DNA from 2 places in the Mesorhizobium sp. WSM4841 genome. Region 1 is predicted to be linked to the other one. Evidence: predicted binding sites of a transcription regulator. Region 1 holds the regulator's gene; the other holds the start of a gene.
What was found. The regulator LexA, encoded in region 1, represses DNA repair genes until DNA is damaged. The targets are predictions, from matches to a motif close to TGTTCNNNNTGTGTTCNG.
Positions count from the first base shown of each region.

Region 2: a site for LexA is predicted at 6,124-6,141, ahead of AC0L14_RS01510 (PA0069 family radical SAM protein). Genes of this name have one in related genera too.

Region 1 is NZ_JBVVQC010000005.1:134,884-143,645, reverse strand. Features, by position in the region: gene gltA (citrate synthase) at 1-584, opposite strand, end outside; gene gltX (glutamate--tRNA ligase) at 766-2,190, opposite strand; gene AC0L14_RS08040 (ComEC/Rec2 family competence protein) at 2,293-4,749, shown strand; gene lexA (transcriptional repressor LexA) at 4,743-5,480, opposite strand; gene AC0L14_RS08030 (molybdopterin molybdotransferase MoeA) at 5,585-6,790, opposite strand; gene moaC (cyclic pyranopterin monophosphate synthase MoaC) at 6,793-7,287, opposite strand; gene trpC (indole-3-glycerol phosphate synthase TrpC) at 7,354-8,205, opposite strand; gene trpD (anthranilate phosphoribosyltransferase) at 8,210-8,762, opposite strand, start outside.
Region 2 is NZ_JBVVQC010000001.1:309,749-318,510, forward strand. Features, by position in the region: gene AC0L14_RS01470 (S49 family peptidase) at 1-394, shown strand, start outside; gene AC0L14_RS01475 (hypothetical protein) at 476-661, shown strand; gene AC0L14_RS01480 (4-(cytidine 5'-diphospho)-2-C-methyl-D-erythritol kinase) at 666-1,589, shown strand; gene moaB (molybdenum cofactor biosynthesis protein B) at 1,576-2,133, shown strand; gene AC0L14_RS01490 (phytanoyl-CoA dioxygenase family protein) at 2,181-3,155, opposite strand; gene AC0L14_RS01495 (MBL fold metallo-hydrolase) at 3,414-4,241, opposite strand; gene AC0L14_RS01500 (cyclase family protein) at 4,434-5,369, opposite strand; gene AC0L14_RS01505 (glycosyltransferase) at 5,558-6,064, opposite strand; gene AC0L14_RS01510 (PA0069 family radical SAM protein) at 6,216-7,370, shown strand; gene AC0L14_RS01515 (ribonuclease HII) at 7,526-8,221, shown strand; gene AC0L14_RS01520 (F0F1 ATP synthase subunit B) at 8,486-8,762, opposite strand, start outside.

The DNA.
Region 1 (8,762 bases):
CCGATGTGGTATTTATAGGCCATTGCCGCGATCGTCGGCATTTTGGCGATCAGCCGCATCGACGCGACCATGCGCTGATACGGGTCCGAGATGTCGGTGGAATCGTGATAGAAGGCTGACAGAGCGCCGACCACGCCGCACATCACCGCCATCGGATGCGCGTCGCGGCGAAAGCCGGTGAAGAAGCGCGACATCTGCTCGTGCACCATGGTGTGGCGCGTCACCCGGTAGTCGAAATCGTCCTTCTGCGCCTTGGTCGGCAATTCACCATAGAGCAAGAGATAGCAGACTTCGAGGAAGTCGCCGTGCTCGGCCAGCTGGTCGATCGGATAACCGCGATGCAAAAGGATGCCGGCATCGCCATCGATAAAGGTGATTTCCGACTCGCAGCTTGCCGTCGACGTGAAGCCGGGATCGTAGGTGAACGCCCCGGTGGTGCTGTAAAGCGAGCCGATGTCGATGACATCAGGTCCGACCGAGCCGCTTCGCACCTTGAGCTCGTGAGTTTTGCCGCCGAATTCAAGTTTAGCAGTCGACGCGTGGGTTTTGCCGCCAAATTCCATCTTTGTCGCAGCTTCGGACATTGCAAACTCCTTTTGGTTTTCTCATGCCGGCAAAGGCGAAATATCTGCAACGCAACACGTCGAAAGCATCGGAGTTCGCGCGTTTGCGCCCGCAATTGGATTTGCGTGCCAAATTGGGCCAAGACCTAATGTTGCACTGCGAAACCCACCTTTCAATGCCAATCTTCTTGGGCCAGTTTTGCTAATCGATTTGATCCGCGACGCGCGCCAGGCTTTCCTCACGGCCAAGCACGGCAAACACGTCGAACACGCCGGGCGAGGTGCTTTTGCCGGTGAGCGCGGCGCGCAAAGGTTGGGCCACAGCGCCGAGCTTATGGCCGCCGGCCACCGCATATTCCCTGATCGCGGCTTCCGCCGCTTCGGCCGTCCAGTCGCCTGAAATCGCCTTCAGCGCCGCGTGGGCGCCCCGCAGGATCTCGCGCGCTTCACCGCCGAGCAATGCAGCCGCCTTCTCGTCGATCGGCAGCGGCCGCTCGGCAAACAGGAAGGCGGCACCGTCGGCCAGTTCGACCAGCGTCTTGGCGCGCTCCTTTAGGCCTGGCAGCGCGGCGAGCATCTGTGCCTTGCGCGTGTCGTCGAGGCGCGCTGCGATCGCCGGGCCGCCTTCGAGATAGGGCAAGGTGTTGATGAAGATATCGAGCAATTCGGCGTCGTTCATGCGGCGCATATGCACGCCGTTCAGCGCCTCGAGCTTGGCGAAGTCGAAGCGGGCGGCCCCCTTGTTGACGTCGCCGATGTCGAACCAGGCAATCATGTCGGCGATCGACATGACCTCGTCGTCGCCGTGGCTCCAGCCGAGCCGCGCCAGGTAGTTGAGCAGTGCCTCAGGCAGGTACCCCATGGCACGATAGGCTTCGACGCCGAGGGCGCCGTGCCGCTTCGACAGCTTGGCGCCGTCGGCGCCATGGATCAGTGGGATATGCGACATCGACGGCACGTCCCAGCCCATGGCTCGATAGATCACCATCTGGCGGGCGGCATTGGTCAGATGATCGTCGCCGCGGATGATGTGGGTGATGCCCATGTCGTGGTCGTCGACGACGACGGCATGCATATAGGTCGGATTGCCGTCCGAGCGCAGGATGATGAAATCGTCGAGATCCTTGTTGGAGAAGCGGACTTCGCCCTGCACGAGATCATGCACCACCGTCTCGCCGTCGGCCGGCGCCTTGATTCGGATCGCGCCCTTGGCGCCGGCTGGCGCCTCGGACGGGTCGCGGTCGCGCCAGCGGCCGTCATAGCGGGGAGGCAAGCCCTTGGCCCGCGCGCTCTCACGCATCGCTTCCAGTTCAGCCGGCGTAGCGTAGCAGTAATAGGCCTTGCCCATGCGCACCAGTTCCTCGGCGACCACGCGGTGGCGCGGCGCGCGCTCGAACTGCGATACCGGCTCGCCGTCCCAGGTGAGGCCGAGCCAGGAGAGTCCGTCGAGGATGGCGGCGGTTGCCGCATCGGTCGAACGCTCACGATCGGTGTCCTCGATGCGCAGCAGCATCGTGCCGCCGGTGTGTTTCGCATACAGCCAGTTGAACAGCGCCGTGCGCGCGCCGCCAATATGCAGGAAGCCGGTGGGCGAGGGGGCGAAACGGGTGACGACCTTGTCGGACATGGAACTCTCAGGCAAGCGCAGGAAGCGGATGTGATTGCGCGGACTTTCGCGCGTCGCGCGTTCATGTAGCATAGGAGGTCAAGGGCGCAAGGGGCAGACCCGATGGCTGGACCAGGCCGCGGCGCGGACAAGAGCGAGGGCACGACCACAAGCGTCAGCGAACGATCGCTGTTTGCCGACGTTCCCCACGCCGAGCCGCTACCCGTTTCGCTGCCTGCGTCGCACCCGGGCATTCAGCCCCTTTCGCCGGACCGCGCCGCGCCAACACCGGCTCCAACACCCGGGCCTGTCATTCGTTTCCGCCGACAGCTTAGCCATCTTTCACCATCCGGTATCCGCAACAGCGTGGCCTCGGCAGCCGGCCTGGAACTAGACCGCGGCGTCGCCTTTCTGCTGGTGCCGGTTTTTCTGGCATGCGGGGTGATCGTCTATTTTTCGCTTGCCGTCGAACCGGACTTTCCGCAGCCTATTGCCGTCGTGGTCCTCACGGCATTGTGTGCGGCAGTGACACGCTCATGGCGCAAAACGCATCTGTGCTTCATGGCAGCGTTGCTGTGCGCACTCGGGCTACTCGCCGCCAAGGTTGAAACCTGGCGCGTGGGAACGCAGATGCTCGGCTCGGAAATCCAGACCCAGCTCACCGGCCGTGTCGTTAGGCTCGATCAGATGGCGAACGGCCGGATCAGGCTGACCATCGACGTGATGTCGACCGCCCGGCCGACACTGCGTTATGCGCCGGAACGTGTCAGGGTTTCGGCACGCAAAATTCCCGCTGAGATGACCGCAGGCTCGGTGGCAACCGGCTATGTGAGGCTTCTGCCTCCGACTGGCCCGGTTAGGCCGGACAGTTATGACTTCTCCTTCGACAGCTATTTCGCCGGTATCGGTGCCAGTGGCTTTTTCCTCGGCAATCCGAAGATCGTCGTTTCCGAAGATGCACCGTTCGCCGCGCGCATTTCTTCCTCGATCGAAAAGGCGCGTGAAACCATCGCCGACCATATCAGGGACAGCATCGGTGGCGCCGAGGGGGAGATTGCCGCCGCGCTGATCGTCGGCGTGCGTGCCGGCATTCCCGAAGAGATAAACGAATCGATGCGGCGCACCGGCATCTACCACATCATCTCGATTTCCGGCCTGCACATGGCGCTTGTCGCCGGCACCATCATGGGATTGCTGCGCGGCGCCTTTGCGCTGGTTCCCGATTTTTCGTCGCGCCGGCCGGTCAAAAAATATGCGGCTGCTGCCGCACTCGTTTCCATCGCTGCCTATCTGATTTTTTCCGGTATCGTGGTCGCGGCTGAACGCAGCTTTATCATGCTGGCGGTAATGCTTGTCGCCGTGCTGTTCGACCGGGCGGCACTCACCATGCGCAATCTGGCGATTTCGGCCATCGCCGTCATCGTCGTGTCGCCGCACGAGGTGGTCGGCCCAAGCTTCCAGATGTCCTTCGCCGCGACCGCTGCTCTCGTGGGCGCCTATGCCGGCTGGTCCGACTATCGTGCCGACAAGGCCACCGCGCCGCCACAGCGACGGTCAACGATCGCTTTCGTCACGCGAAAACTTGCCGCTGGGACAGGTACCATCGCAATGACCTCCATCATTGCCGGCAGCGCCACCGCACTCTTCGCCATCTGGCACTTCCAGCGCGTCTCGCCGCTCAGCCTGTTCGCCAATCTGGCCGTCATGCCGATCGTCACGGTCGTGATGTTCCTGGCCGTCGTCAGCGCCTTGGCAATGCCGTTCGGCTTCGACGGCCCTTTCCTATACATGATGGGCAAGGGGCTGACGGCCATGATTGCAATATCGGGATGGATCTCCGAGCGGTCGCCGGTCGATGCCGTCGGGCTGATCTCGTTGCAGTCGGTTCTGCTGGTGACGGCCGCCCTGGTCATCGCCACGATGGCAACGACATGGTTGCGGCTTGCGGCACTTCCCTTTGCGCTCGCCGGCCTGCTGACGATTTCCGAGACGCGCACCCCCGACGTGCTGATTTCGGAAGATGCGCATCTGGTGGCGCTGCCGATCGGCGGCGGCGAACTTGCCGTCAACCGGGTGCACTCGAACGAATTCACCACCGACAACTGGAAACATGCGCTGGTTTCAGCGACCATTGTCGAGCCGGAGACATTCGAAAAAGGAGACGTGCGGTTCGACATCGTCGACCCGGCCGACCTGCCGCCGGGAGCGCCCTTCTACTGCACTGCCGGCCTGTGCCTCGCCCGGCACCAGTCCGGCGCGATCATCGCGCTCGCCGACGACCGCAAAACCGCACGGCCAGCCTGTGCCTTTGCGGATTTGATCGTCATCGATGATGCCACAGCCTATTATAATCCCTGCCGCAATCCGCTGGTTCTCGTCGTCACCAAACGGCAGCTCGCTCGCATGGGCAGTGCCGCCGTCTTTTTCGATCCGCTATCTGCGACGACGCGCGCAGAAATCCGTTTTGCCGTCAGACAGCCCTATAGGCCTTGGCATGAGCAGCGGAGATTTTCGCGCGAGGCGAGGGGCCTGCCGCCATACCGCAGGGCCGAGAAACCCAAAAAGCCTGCCGTTCAGTAACGCCGGATCAGTCCGACGAGCTTGCCTTGCACCTTGACCCTGTCCGGCCCGAAGATGCGCGTCTCATAGGCCGGATTGGCGGCTTCCAGTGCGATCGAGGCACCTTTGCGGCGGAACCGCTTCAGCGTCGCTTCCTCGTCGTCGACCAAGGCGACGATGATCTCGCCAGGCTGGGCGGTGTCGGCGTTGCGGATGATGACCGTGTCGCCGTCGAAAATGCCGGCCTCGATCATCGAGTCACCCTTGACCTCCAGCGCGTAGTGCGTGCCGCCGGTGATCATGTCCGGTGGTACCGAAATCGAATGCGTCTGGTGCTGGATGGCGTCGATCGGCACACCGGCAGCGATGCGGCCCATCACCGGTATGGAGATGGTGGCAACGACGTCGTCGTCATTGCCGGCTGCGGGCATGCGCGAAGGCGCCGGCTTGATCTGTCGTCCGAGGCTGCCCTGCCCAAGGCTGCCCTGAATGACGCTTGGCGAGAATTTGCGCGCCGCATTGAGGCCGGGCGCGATCGAATCGGGCAGGCGCAGCACCTCCAGCGCGCGGGCGCGGTTGGGCAGGCGGCGAATGAAACCGCGCTCCTCCAGTGCAGTGATCAGCCGATGGATCCCCGACTTCGAGGCGAGGTCGAGCGCTTCCTTCATCTCGTCGAACGAGGGCGGAATGCCGCTTTCCTTCAGCCGCTCGTGGATGAACATCAGCAGTTCATGTTGTTTGCGTGTCAGCATCGCGACCCCCAACAGAATCAGAAAAACAAACCCAGAACAAACACTATCTGTTCCAGTTGTGTTCCGCAACCGTTTAAAATTTAATGAATGTGTTGACGTTTTGTTCAGCGTAGCATCAGCACGCTGCACGCGGCGCCCGTCGCGGCTGGGGGAGCGAACGGCTCGCGCACGATCAGCCCGTTGGCGTCGGCCAGCATTTTGAGCATCGAGGAATCCTGGATGCCGAACGGGGTCGCCAGCAGCGTGCCGGCTTCTTCGCTAACCACGGCGCGTACATAGTCCTGCCTGAGATCGTTGGCCGGCATGGCGGCGCCGAGCCGCGCCTGACGCATGTCCTGCCGGAAGGCGCGGCCGCCGAGCCGCGCAAGCAGCGGCGTCAGAAAGAGCTGCGTGCAGACCAGGCTCGCCACCGGATTGCCAGGCAGGCCGATGCAGCGGATGTCACCCAGCCGCCCGAACATCAGCGGCTTGCCGGGCCGCATGGCGATTTTCCAGAAATCGAGCGTCATGCCTTCACCGGTCAGCACGTCATGGACCAGGTCATGGTCGCCGACCGAGGCGCCGCCCAGCGTGACGATGACGTCGGCGCCTGCGTCGACCGCTTGTTTCACCAGCGTGGCGATCGCCTCCTTGCGGTCGGGGGCGATGCCGAGATCGAGCGCGCTGGCGCCGACCGAGCGGGCCGCGGCGGCGACGCCATAGGCATTGGACGAGATGATCTGGTCGGGGCCAAGGTCGCTGCCCGGCGGCAGCAATTCGTCGCCGGTGGCGATGATGGCGACCAACGGCCGTTTCACCACGCTGACCTGCGGGTGGTTGGCCGACGCCGCCAGCGACAATGCCGCCGGATCAAGCGGGCGGCCTTTCTCCAGCAGGACGTCGCCCTTCGAGAAATCGAGCCCGAGGCGGCGGATGTTGCGGCCTTCAACCGTCGACGCGGTCACTTCGATGCTGCCGCCGCCGAGGTCGCGGACATTCTCCTGGATGACGATGGTGTCCGCGCCTGCAGGAAGCGGCGCGCCGGTGAAGATGCGCACGGCCTGCGCCGGGCCGACTGTTCCGGCAAAGCCGCGTCCGGCCGGCGCCATGCCGATCACCGAAAGTCTTGCGGGCACGGATGCGACATCCTCGGCCCGCACGGCATAGCCGTCCATGGCGGACGCGTTGAACGGCGGCTGGGTGCGGAGCGCCAGGAGCGGCTCCGCCAGCACGCGGTCGGCGGCGTCCATCAGGGCGACGCTTTCAGCCTGCAAGGGCGCAGCATCCTCAAGCAGGCGCTCGAGCGCCTCGGCGACCGGAAGCAGTGCCATTATTAGCCTGCCCCCTTGGCATCCGCCTTGTAGTCGCCGGATTTGCCGCCGGTCTTTTCCGCCAGCCTGATGCCCGAGATCACCATGGCGCGGTCGACCGCCTTGGCCATGTCATAGATGGTCAGGCAGGCGACCGAGACGGCGGTCAGCGCTTCCATCTCGACGCCGGTCTTACCGGTGACGCGGGCCAGCGCCGTGACCTTCAGGCCTGGCAGCGTCGCGTCCGGTTCGATGTCAATGGATACCTTGGTCAACAGCAGCGGATGGCAGAGCGGGATCAGCTCATGCGTCCTCTTGGCCGCCATGATGCCGGCGATGCGCGCCGTGCCCAGCACGTCGCCCTTCTTGGCATCGCCGTCGAGAATCATCTTCAGCGTTTCGGGCCGCATCGAGACAAGACCTTCGGCGATTGCCGTGCGCGTCGTCTCCGCCTTGTCGCCGACATCGACCATATTGGCTTCGCCTTTCGCGCCAAGATGGGTGAGGGCGGCCGTCATCGTCAGGTCACCTTAGCGCGACGTGCGTCCGTCTGGACGCGCAAAGCACGCTCTAACACTTTGAATCTATGCATCGTGCTCTCCGAAAATCGATTCCGATTTTCGGGCCGATGCAATGGCGGGCGCATTGCCCGTCAAAAGCAGGCGCGTCGCAGTGGCCACGTCCTGTTGCCGCATCAGGCTCTCGCCGACGAGGAACGTACCGATGTCGCTCCGTTGCAGCCTGCGGCAGTCTTCGTGCGAGAAAATACCGCTCTCGCTGACCAGCAGGCGGTCTGCCGGCATCATCGTCGCGAGCCGCTCCGAGGTCTCGATGCTGGTTTCGAACGTCCGGAGATTGCGGTTGTTGATGCCGATCAGCCGCGATGACAGTTTCAGCGCGCGTTCCGTCTCAGCCTCGTCATGCACTTCGACCAGCGCGTCCATGCCGAGTTCGAACGCCGTCGTTTCGAGTTCCCTGGCCACGGCGTCATCGACGCTCGCCATGATGATCAGGATGGCGTCAGCGCCCCACGCACGGGCTTCGAATACCTGATAAGGCTCGAACAGAAAATCCTTGCGCAAAGCGGGCAATGTCACGGCGTTGCGCGCATCGGTGAGGAATTCAGGCGCACCCTGGAAGGACGGCGCGTCGGTCAGCACCGAAAGGCAGGCGGCGCCACCTTTCGCATAGGCCCTGGCCAGTGCCGGCGGATCGAAATCGGCACGGATCAGGCCCTTGGACGGGCTGGCCTTCTTGATCTCGGCGATCAGCGCGAAGCTGCCGGATTTGCGCCTGGCTTCAAGAGCCGAGAGAAAGCCGCGCGCTGCGTCGGTGTCCTTCGCCCGCGCCTTGACCTCGGCAAGCGGCACGCGCGCCTTCGCCGCGGCGATCTCGTCGCGCTTGTAGGCTTCGATCTTGCGCAGGATATCAGACACGGCTCTATCCGTTCGAAATCTCGACCAGCCGATCGAGCACTTTCAGCGCCCGGCCACTGTCGATGGCTTGCGCCGCCGTCGCCATGCCGTCGGCAAGCGTCGTCGCCTTGCCCGCCACCACCAGCCCCGCGCCGGCGTTCATCAGCACCGTATCACGAAAGGCGCCGGCAGCGCCGCCCAGCATGTCGCGCAGCGCCTGGGCGTTGTAGGCGGCATCGCCGCCGCGCAACTCGTCCTTGGTGTGCCGCTTCAGCCCAACCGCTTCCGGTGTCAGCGTAAAGGTTCGGATCTCGCCGCCGACCAGTTCGGCCACTTGGGTTTCACCGGTGGTGGTGATCTCGTCATAACCGTCGCCATGGGCGACCCAGGCGTGGTCGGCGCCCAGTGCCTTCAGCGTCTCGGCCACCGGCATGATCCATTCCGGCAAGAAGACGCCGACCATCTGCCGGCTCACACTGGCCGGATTAGAGAGCGGGCCAAGCAGGTTGAAGATGGTGCGGGTGCCGAGCTCGACGCGGATCGGACCGACATGCTTCATCGCCGGATGATGCGCCGGC
Region 2 (8,762 bases), on a different contig from region 1:
TCCGTTCAAGCCAGAGAAGAAGGAAGATATCGAGCGGCTGAAGGCGCTGCAGCTCGAGGTCCACGAGACCTTCATCGACCTCGTCAAGGACCGGCGCGGGGCCAAGCTCAAGGACGACCCGGACCTGTTCACCGGCCTGTTCTGGACCGGCAAGAAGGGACTGGAGCTCGGCCTTGTCGATGCGCTTGGCGATATGCGCAGCGTGCTGAGGGCCCGTTTCGGGCCAAAAACCCAGCTCAAGCTGATCACGGCGCCGCGCGGCCTGTTCGGCCGCTTCGGTTGGTTCGGCTCAAGCAGAGGCGGCTTTTCGGCGCCCGAGATCGCCGCTGCTGCCGCAAGCGGCGTGATCGATGCGGCGGAAGAGCGCGCGCTATGGGCGCGCTTCGGGCTTTGAAAAACCGGCGAAAGCGTTTAACTTAAAAGCTTGACCGGCCCGACCGGCGCCGCAGTCGGCCTTGCGAGGGAGGAGTTTGACATGCCACAGATCATTTTCTTTATCGCAGTCGGCCTGCTCGCCTATTTCGGCTATCGCTCCTTCGTCAGGGAAGCCGAGCGCGTGACGGCCAAGATACGGCGCACCGAAAAGCAGGCTACCAACGGCACAATGGGCACGCTGGTCAGAGACCCGAAGACCGGCGAATACCGCCTGGCCAAGGACTGACATCATCCCCCTCGTGACTGAGACAGTGGCTTCCGGCAATGGGGTCCGGGCATTGCATGCGCATGCCAAGTTAAATCTCGCGCTGCACGTCACCGGCAGGCGCGCCGACGGCTATCACACGATCGAGAGCCTGGCGGTGTTCACGCGCTTCGGCGACCGGGTTGACATCGAGCTTGCCGACAGCGACGGGTTTTCCGTCTCGGGCCGATATGCCTCCGCAGTCCCGCTCGACGACAGCAATCTGGTCGTTAAAGCGCGCGACGCGCTGCGAGAGCAGGCCGGTCAGCGGCACACACCGCCGGTCGCCATCAGGCTCGAAAAAAACCTGCCGGTCGCATCCGGCGTCGGCGGCGGGTCGAGCGACGCCGCAACGGCGCTACGCGGGCTGGTTGAGATATGGAGGCTGGACCTCGGCGATGCCGACCTGGCGCGAGTCGGCCTCTCGCTGGGCGCCGACGTTCCCATGTGCCTTATGGCAAAGCCGCTGATCGCGCGCGGCGTCGGTGACGAACTGTCGGTCGTGCCGGGCTTTCCCGCGATCGGGCTGGTTCTCGTCAATCCCGGCACTGCCATCTCCACGGCCGAGGTGTTCAATGCGCTTTCTGATCGCGACAATGAGGGACTGCCGCCGCTGCCGCGCGACCTCGACTTCCACAGCATCCGCAATTGGCTGGAGATCACCCGCAACGATCTCGAGCCCGCGGCGCGGGCGATCCAACCCGCCGTCGGCAAGGCGCTGTCGGTGCTCAACAAGTCCGGAGCGGGGTTCGCCCGGATGTCCGGTTCCGGCGCAACCTGCTTCGGGCTGTTCGAGACCGGCAATGTCGCCAAGCGCGCGGCCGTCGATATCCGCAGCCGCCATCCCGACTGGTTCGTCGCCGCGACGCGAAGCATGACATCGGAGGCTGACACGCATGGCCAGGATTGACGAGAGCCGCTCCTTCATTCCCGTGCGCATCGCGGTGCTGGCCGTTTCCGATACGCGCAGCCTCGCCGACGATAAATCCGGCGAAACGCTGGCCGACCGCATCGTGGAGGCCGGCCATATCCTGGCCGCCCGCGACATCGTCACCGACGACCGCGAAAAAATCCGAGACAAGGTTCTGGGCTGGTCGAGGGACGACGCGATCGATGTCGTCATCACCACCGGCGGCACCGGCTTTACCGGCCGCGATGTGACGCCGGAGGCGCTGGAGCCGATCTTCGAAAAGCGCATGGACGGCTTTTCCGAAGTGTTCCACCGCATTTCCTATGACAAGATCGGCACTTCGACGATCCAGAGCCGGGCGACCGGCGGCGTCGTCAACGCGACCTTCGTTTTCGTGCTGCCGGGTTCGCCCGGCGCCTGCAAGGACGCCTGGGACGGCATTCTGAAGCCGCAGCTCGACTACCGGCACATGCCCTGCAACTTCGTCGAGATCATGCCGCGCCTGGACGAGCATCTGCGGCGCGGCGGCACCAAGACAAGTTAGGCCAGGTTCCCAAAAGGCTGTTTCGGGCCAAAAATCAGCGCCAAAAATCAGCGAATAACCGGCTCGCCGTGGAACCGCCGACGCGAGGGCGGCGAAACGCCGAAGCCGACTTCCATCATCAGCCGCGGTTTGCGCGTCGGCACGGTGCCCATGTGGAAGCCGAAGGGATCCTCGACAAAGCCCAAACCTGCCTCGCCGGTCAGCATAATCGGGCTCTGCGCGCCGTAGACACTCAGAACCTCTTCCGCGGGGTGGCCGACAAGAAGCGTCATCTGATGCTTGAGGATGCGGCGATTATGGCTGCCGCGAACATAGACATGCGGACCGGTCTCGGCATCGACCGGATTGAGATAGAAGAAGAATTTCAGCATCCGCCAATCGTCGAGATCGAAGTGGTATTTGCCAAGCGACGCCAGGTTCTTCTCGGCGTCGGAGACGGAGCTCGTCGGAAAGCTCCACCAGACGCGCGTGGTGATCAGCTTCGCCTGGCTGCCGAGATAATGGGCTGCGATGTCGAGAAGCAGCGGGTCGCGCTGTACCGTAAGCGCAGCGTTGCAGTCGAGAACCCGCTCGAAAAAATGGCCGCTGAGCAAGGGACGGCCGAAGTGCTTCTCGGCCTCGGCATGTTCGGCCGGCAGGAACTCCAGGCGACGGTCGAAATTGCCGAAGCAAGGCGTGCGCTGCGCAAAGCTGGCGATTTCCTCGTGGATCGACGACGGCAGGGCAAGCCCGGAAAAGAGGCCGTCCGAGCGGAGCGCGCCGACCACCGCGTCACGATCGACGCCAGCGAACATCGTCTCCTGGTCTTTTTGTGTGGGTCGAACCGGTTTTGCGCCACGCCAATGCAACCGCCGCGCCGGCATGGTGCGCGCCAGCATAAACATCGGCAGCCATGCCGGATTTTCGCGAAGGTCCGACAGATAGGTCGGAATCCGCACCGCAATGCGGCGCAGCAGGCTGCCGTTTCGGGCGATCGACTCGAGGCTTGCAGCACCGGATTGGTCAGGACTTGAAAGGGTCATCAGGATCCTCAGCTATAAGGGCGCGTCGACGAAGCGTCGGCCGCTCACCGCTCAGGCGTTACCCAAACCCATCCGCCCGCATCAAAGGAATGGTAAGCCCCGGTTAGATTTTGTGCAATGCACAATGAAAGGAGCTGTCGCAAACTTTCCGGCAAGCTTGACGGAGCATTAAGGCTCGTTGATTTCGCGACAGCGAGTGTTTCGAGCGAGGTGGAACGAAGAGGTTGCGCACGGTGGAGAAGATCGCGACGAAGCGATTCAAACCCCGTCGAGAATGACGATCGTCGGCCGGTCTGGCAGGGTCTTCAGCGAAACCGTCAGCGACTGGCCGGACAGGAATTCCACTGCGAAATCGTCGCCCATCCTACCTGTGAATTCGCTGATCGGAGTCGCATGGCGATGCATCGGCAGGATCATCGAGGAATAGAGCCGCGCGGTGATTTCGGTCATCCGGTCGAGCGACAGCGTCATGCCGCCGTCGATAGGCACCATAAGGATGTCGAGCCGGCCGATGGCGCCGTAATGCGCGTCTTCCAGCCGGTGGTGCAGATGGCCGAGATGGCCGATGCAGAGCCCCGCCACTTCGAAAATGAAGATGGAATTGCCGTCCTTGCCGAGGTCGCCGCCATTGCGGATATCCGTCGGCACGTTGCGGATGTAGACATCGTCCACGACAAGGGCGTGCCGCGCCGGACCGCCGTCCGGATTCCAGCCGCGCAGCACATACTCAATGGCGGGATCCGGATGGTCCGAATAATGGGTGCGGTGCGCCTTGTTCATGGTCACCACGCGCGGCAGCGGGTCAGCGCCGTAAACGCCGGAAAAGTCGGTGGCGATCCTGACGCCGGCGGGCGTCTCGATGATGTAGGTCGAATGGCCGGCATAGGTGATCGTAACGTCGCCGTCGACGAAAGCCTCGGCCAGCGGAGGCGTCTGCGCCTTTGGCGCTGTGAAGCTGGCATAGGTGGCCGACGGCAGCGCTTCGGCGATCGCAACGCATCTCGACGGCGGCGGCTCTTCCTGGGCCGACGCGGCGAACGGCCAGAAAGCCAGGCTCAGCAGAACGGCGGCAGATAGGCGGAGCATGACTGCCTCCCTGGCAGGATCGGCGCTCATGCCACGATAGCGCCAGCAATTGTGATGGCTATCATCGGGACAGTCACGTTTTCGCGAGCGCCGGACGGGCTGGTCGTCTGAACCTTTTGTCCCGACTTACGCGACAAATCGCGTCGAATGGGACGCGCCACGGCCCTGCCGCCCCGATGATATCGTCAACGATCAGGGCGTCGGACGGAAGACGCCGTTCTCGTCGCGCTTGAGCGGCGCCTTTTGCCGGAAAAGCGGGGCACCAGGCGCTTCGGTGACCGAAACGCCCTCTGTCCAATCGGCGGGTGCAATAGCGATGTAACGCGCATATCCGCCTGACCCGCCAAGCGGCTTGGCAAAGCCGATTGTAACCAACGCCCCAGCCTCAGGCACCTTGTCGAGGTTTGCAACACCTTCTGCCTGCGTGAAATTGTTGTGAAGCAGCCAATGTTCGCCCTCGAGATTGGGCGTGGTGTCGGTGTCGAGCGGCTCATGACCATGAAACAGAATCTTCCGCTCCAGATGCAGGAACTTCAGCGCGTCCAAACTGACGCCTGGAAACGGCTTCTGGTTGAAGCGGGCGGCATCGGACCATTTCTTGTACCAATCCGAACGCACGAAGACGACCGAACCCTCCGGTATGCGGCCGTGCTCCTTTTCCCATTCTTCGATGTCGGCGACCTGGAGGTGATAGCCTTCGTCGGTCTGCACCTTGCCGCTGATGTCGATCACGACGAGCGGCCGCACGGCATAAGTGGCCGGCAGGTCGCTGATCGTTGCACCGAGTGGGTTCCAGTGGGAGGGCGGATCGAGCTGCGTGCCATATTGGTCCGTCGACAATTCGTAGGCGCTCCCGACGAACCCATGCTTGTCATAGGTGAACTCTTCGCCGGCCTTGACGTAGCCCTCGATGTCCTTCCCGGCGACAGCCGGTTTGAATTTGGCATTGGCGAAGCCCGGCCATACGGGCTGCACCGGCTCGAAGGCGTGGGTCAGATCGATGTACTTGGCCGATTTGAGCGTGTTCTCATAAACCGACCAAAGCGACGATTCCTGCGCCACCGCGATCGCCGGCACTGACCAAGCGGCTGCCAGCGAGGCGATACGAACGAATTTAGATACATTCATCTGCAATCTCCCCGAATATTGCTGAGTATCGCGAGTTTCCCGCAGGACGACAAGCATATGCATTCCTCCCAAGAGTATCGCGCCAATGCGGATTCCATCATGCCGCTTTCCGCCCACGGCTTGCGCGCCGCCTCACCCTAACGAAGGACGCGACGTTCCCTCGCCCGCTATGGGGAGAGTGACGACCGTCACTTCGCCGGCGCCACCCAGATTTCGGCGTCGAGCCTCTTGGTCGAAAGGCCGCGCGCGATGGCTTCGGCGCTGCGGGCGTTTTTCGATAAGGCCGCGGCCTGACGCTTGCTGATCACCAGCCCTTCGGCCAGAGCCCGGTTTCCCGAAAACACCCGCGACAGGAACGGCACGCGACTGCCGCGCGCCCGCGAAAACCGCGCCGGCATGGTTTGCCGGGCCGTGTGGGCGACGACTTCGTCGATCCAGCCTTCCGCCAACCGCGCCCCCGGCTCCAGCAGCAGCAGCCAGTCGCCCTTGGCCTGCCTGATGCCGGCGGCAATGCCGCCGCTCGCCACATAAAGGCAGCCGGCATGTTCGGCAACGCGGTGCGTCTGGTCGGTCGAGCCGGTGTCGCAGACGATGACATCGCGCACCACGCCCTCGACCGCGCCGCCAATCAGTGAGGCAAGCGTGCGGGCAAGTCTCTCTTCGTCATTCAGGGTCTGGATGAGAACGCTAAGCATCGTTAGCCGAATAGCGGAATGCGGGGCGCAGTGCCAGTTTTTGCGTAGCATGGCAAAAATGTTCTTGATTTGTTCTGGTGGATAAAATAGGATTATTTTCATGAACAGAGCGATTCGACAGCCAGCCGACAGTCCCTGGGAGAGGGCAAAAATGGAACAGATCGTACGTGCCGACATTGCCGCCTTCGGGGCTGGAAGGGCCGAGATGGCCAATGCAATGATCGAGCAGAGTGGCGTCCGAATCCGTCCAGACCGCAATCGCGGCCGGTCCGCCGGCATCAACCCGTCCGGCCGGTTCGAACCGGTCAGCCGGCATGTGTTCGATGATGGCTGGAACTCGCTGGAGGAGCTGCCGCCTTTCAAGACCGAGGTGCAGGTCGAAAAGCCGCGCACCATCATCACCCGTAACGAATCGCCCGACATTTCCTTCGACCGCTCGATCAACCCCTACCGCGGCTGTGAGCATGGCTGCGTCTATTGCTTCGCGCGGCCGACGCACAGCTTCATGGGCCTGTCGCCGGGGCTGGATTTCGAATCGAGGCTGTTCGCCAAGCCGGATGCGGCGCGGCTACTCGACAAGGAACTGTCGAAGGACGGCTACCAGCCGCGCACCATCGCCATCGGCACCAACACCGATCCCTACCAGCCGATCGAGAAGCAGTACCGGATCATGCGCGAGATCCTCGAAGTGCTGGAGGCGCGCGGCCACCCGGTCGGCATCGTCACCAAGTCCGCGCTGGTGACGCGCGACATCGACATCCTGTCGCGCATGGCCGAACGCGGGCTGGCCAAGGTGGCGCTGTCGGTGACGACGCTTGACCGGATGCTGGCCAGAACGATGGAGCCCCGCGCGTCGACGCCGACCAAGCGGCTGGAGGCGATCAGGCAGCTTTCGGACGCCGGCATTCCGGCCTCGGTCATGGTCGCTCCGATCATCCCCGGCCTGACCGATCAGGAGATGGAACGCATCCTCGATTCGGCACGTGCAGCAGGAGCGCGCGAGGCCGGCTATGTCGTGCTGCGCCTGCCGCTGGAGGTCGCGCCGATCTTCAAGGATTGGCTGCTGCGCCATTATCCGGACCGCTACCGTCACGTCATGTCACTGATCCGCTCGATGCGTGACGGCAAGGATTACGATTCGGATTGGGGCAAGCGCATGAAAGGCGCCGGCCCCTATGCCTGGCAGATCGGCCGGCGCTTCGAGATCGCCGCCAAACGGCTTGGCCTTAACGCCGAGCGGCGGTCGCTCAGGACCGACCAGTTCGTTGCGGCGGCCAAGGCAACCGAGCAACTGATGCTGCTGTGAAGACATCGTGTGCCGCCGCTGCCGGCGGCACATGAAAAATCCCGTCCGGCCTGTCCTTGTCCCCGGGCTTGCAGACGGTGCCCTCCGGGTCCGGTGCCTCACCCGACCCGGAGGGGCTTGCGGAGAATCGGAGCCGATGCGAACCTCGCCGCAACATGGCTCGCGCGCGTTCTGATTCTCCGCTTCTCTTCGAAATCGTTGAGAGACCCGATTTCTCTTTCGAGGCGAAGGCGATGGCCGAAGGCCTATGGCCGGTGGCGGGAATGGACGAGGCAGGCCGTGGCCCGCTCGCCGGGCCGGTCGTGGCGGCAGCGGTGGTGCTCGATCCCGCCAACATTCCCGACGGCCTCGACGATTCCAAGCGCCTCAGCCATCTGCAGCGCGAGGCGCTGTTCCTGAAAATCCTCGGCTCCGCTCTTGGCGTGTCGATGGCTTCGGTCGGCGCGGAAGGCATCGATGGCAGCAATATTCTCAGGGCAAGCCTCGAGGCGATGCGTCGCGCTTTGGTCGGGCTCTCGGTGCAGCCAAAGCTGGCCCTGGTCGACGGACGCGACGTGCCGCCCGGACTGCCATGCGAAGGCAGAGCGCTGATCAAGGGCGACCAGCGCTCGCAGTCGATCGCCGCCGCGTCGATCGTCGCCAAGGTGATGCGCGACCGCATGATGTGCGGCTGCGGCGGCCATCACGCGCATTACGGTTTCGAACTCCATATGGGCTACGCCACGGTCCGCCACCGTGCCGCGATCGAGGTGCATGGACCGGTGGCGCGGCTGCACCGCGCGTCCTTCGCACCGTTCCGGCTTGGCGGAACCGAGGTGCAGGACGAAGAGAGTTTTTCGGGTCTGGATTAAGCGATGGTCCATCGTCGCGCTTTCTCCCCCCTTGAGGGGGAGATGGCCGGCAGGCCAGAGGGGGTAGCAGCGCGTGAAGCGCCAACCTCCTCTCTCATTCGACGTATTATCCGATATCGCGTCGCGCCAGCCGAGGCGACCCCCTCTGTCGCCTTCGGCGACATCTCCCCCTCAAGGGGGGAGATTACCGCTCAGGCGCTTTCGCCTAACAAAAAAAGCCGCCAGGTTTCCCGGGCGGCTTCGATGACTTCCTGATGAAGTCGCTTAATTCAGCTTGGACTTCACATCCTGAAGCGAGGCCTTGAACAGGTCGGCGCCCGCCTTTGCGTCAATCTTGCCGGCGAGCAGCGTGCGTGCGGCTTCGACGGCGATATCGACGGCGCTGGCGCGCACCTCGCTGATCGCCTCGCGCTCGGCCTGACCGATCTTCTGTTCGGCAAGTGCGGTGCGCCGGGCGACATAATCCTCGGTCTTCTTGTGCGCCTCGGCAGCCAGCATGTCGGCCTCGCGCTTGGCGGCGGCGACGATGGCGGCGGCCTCC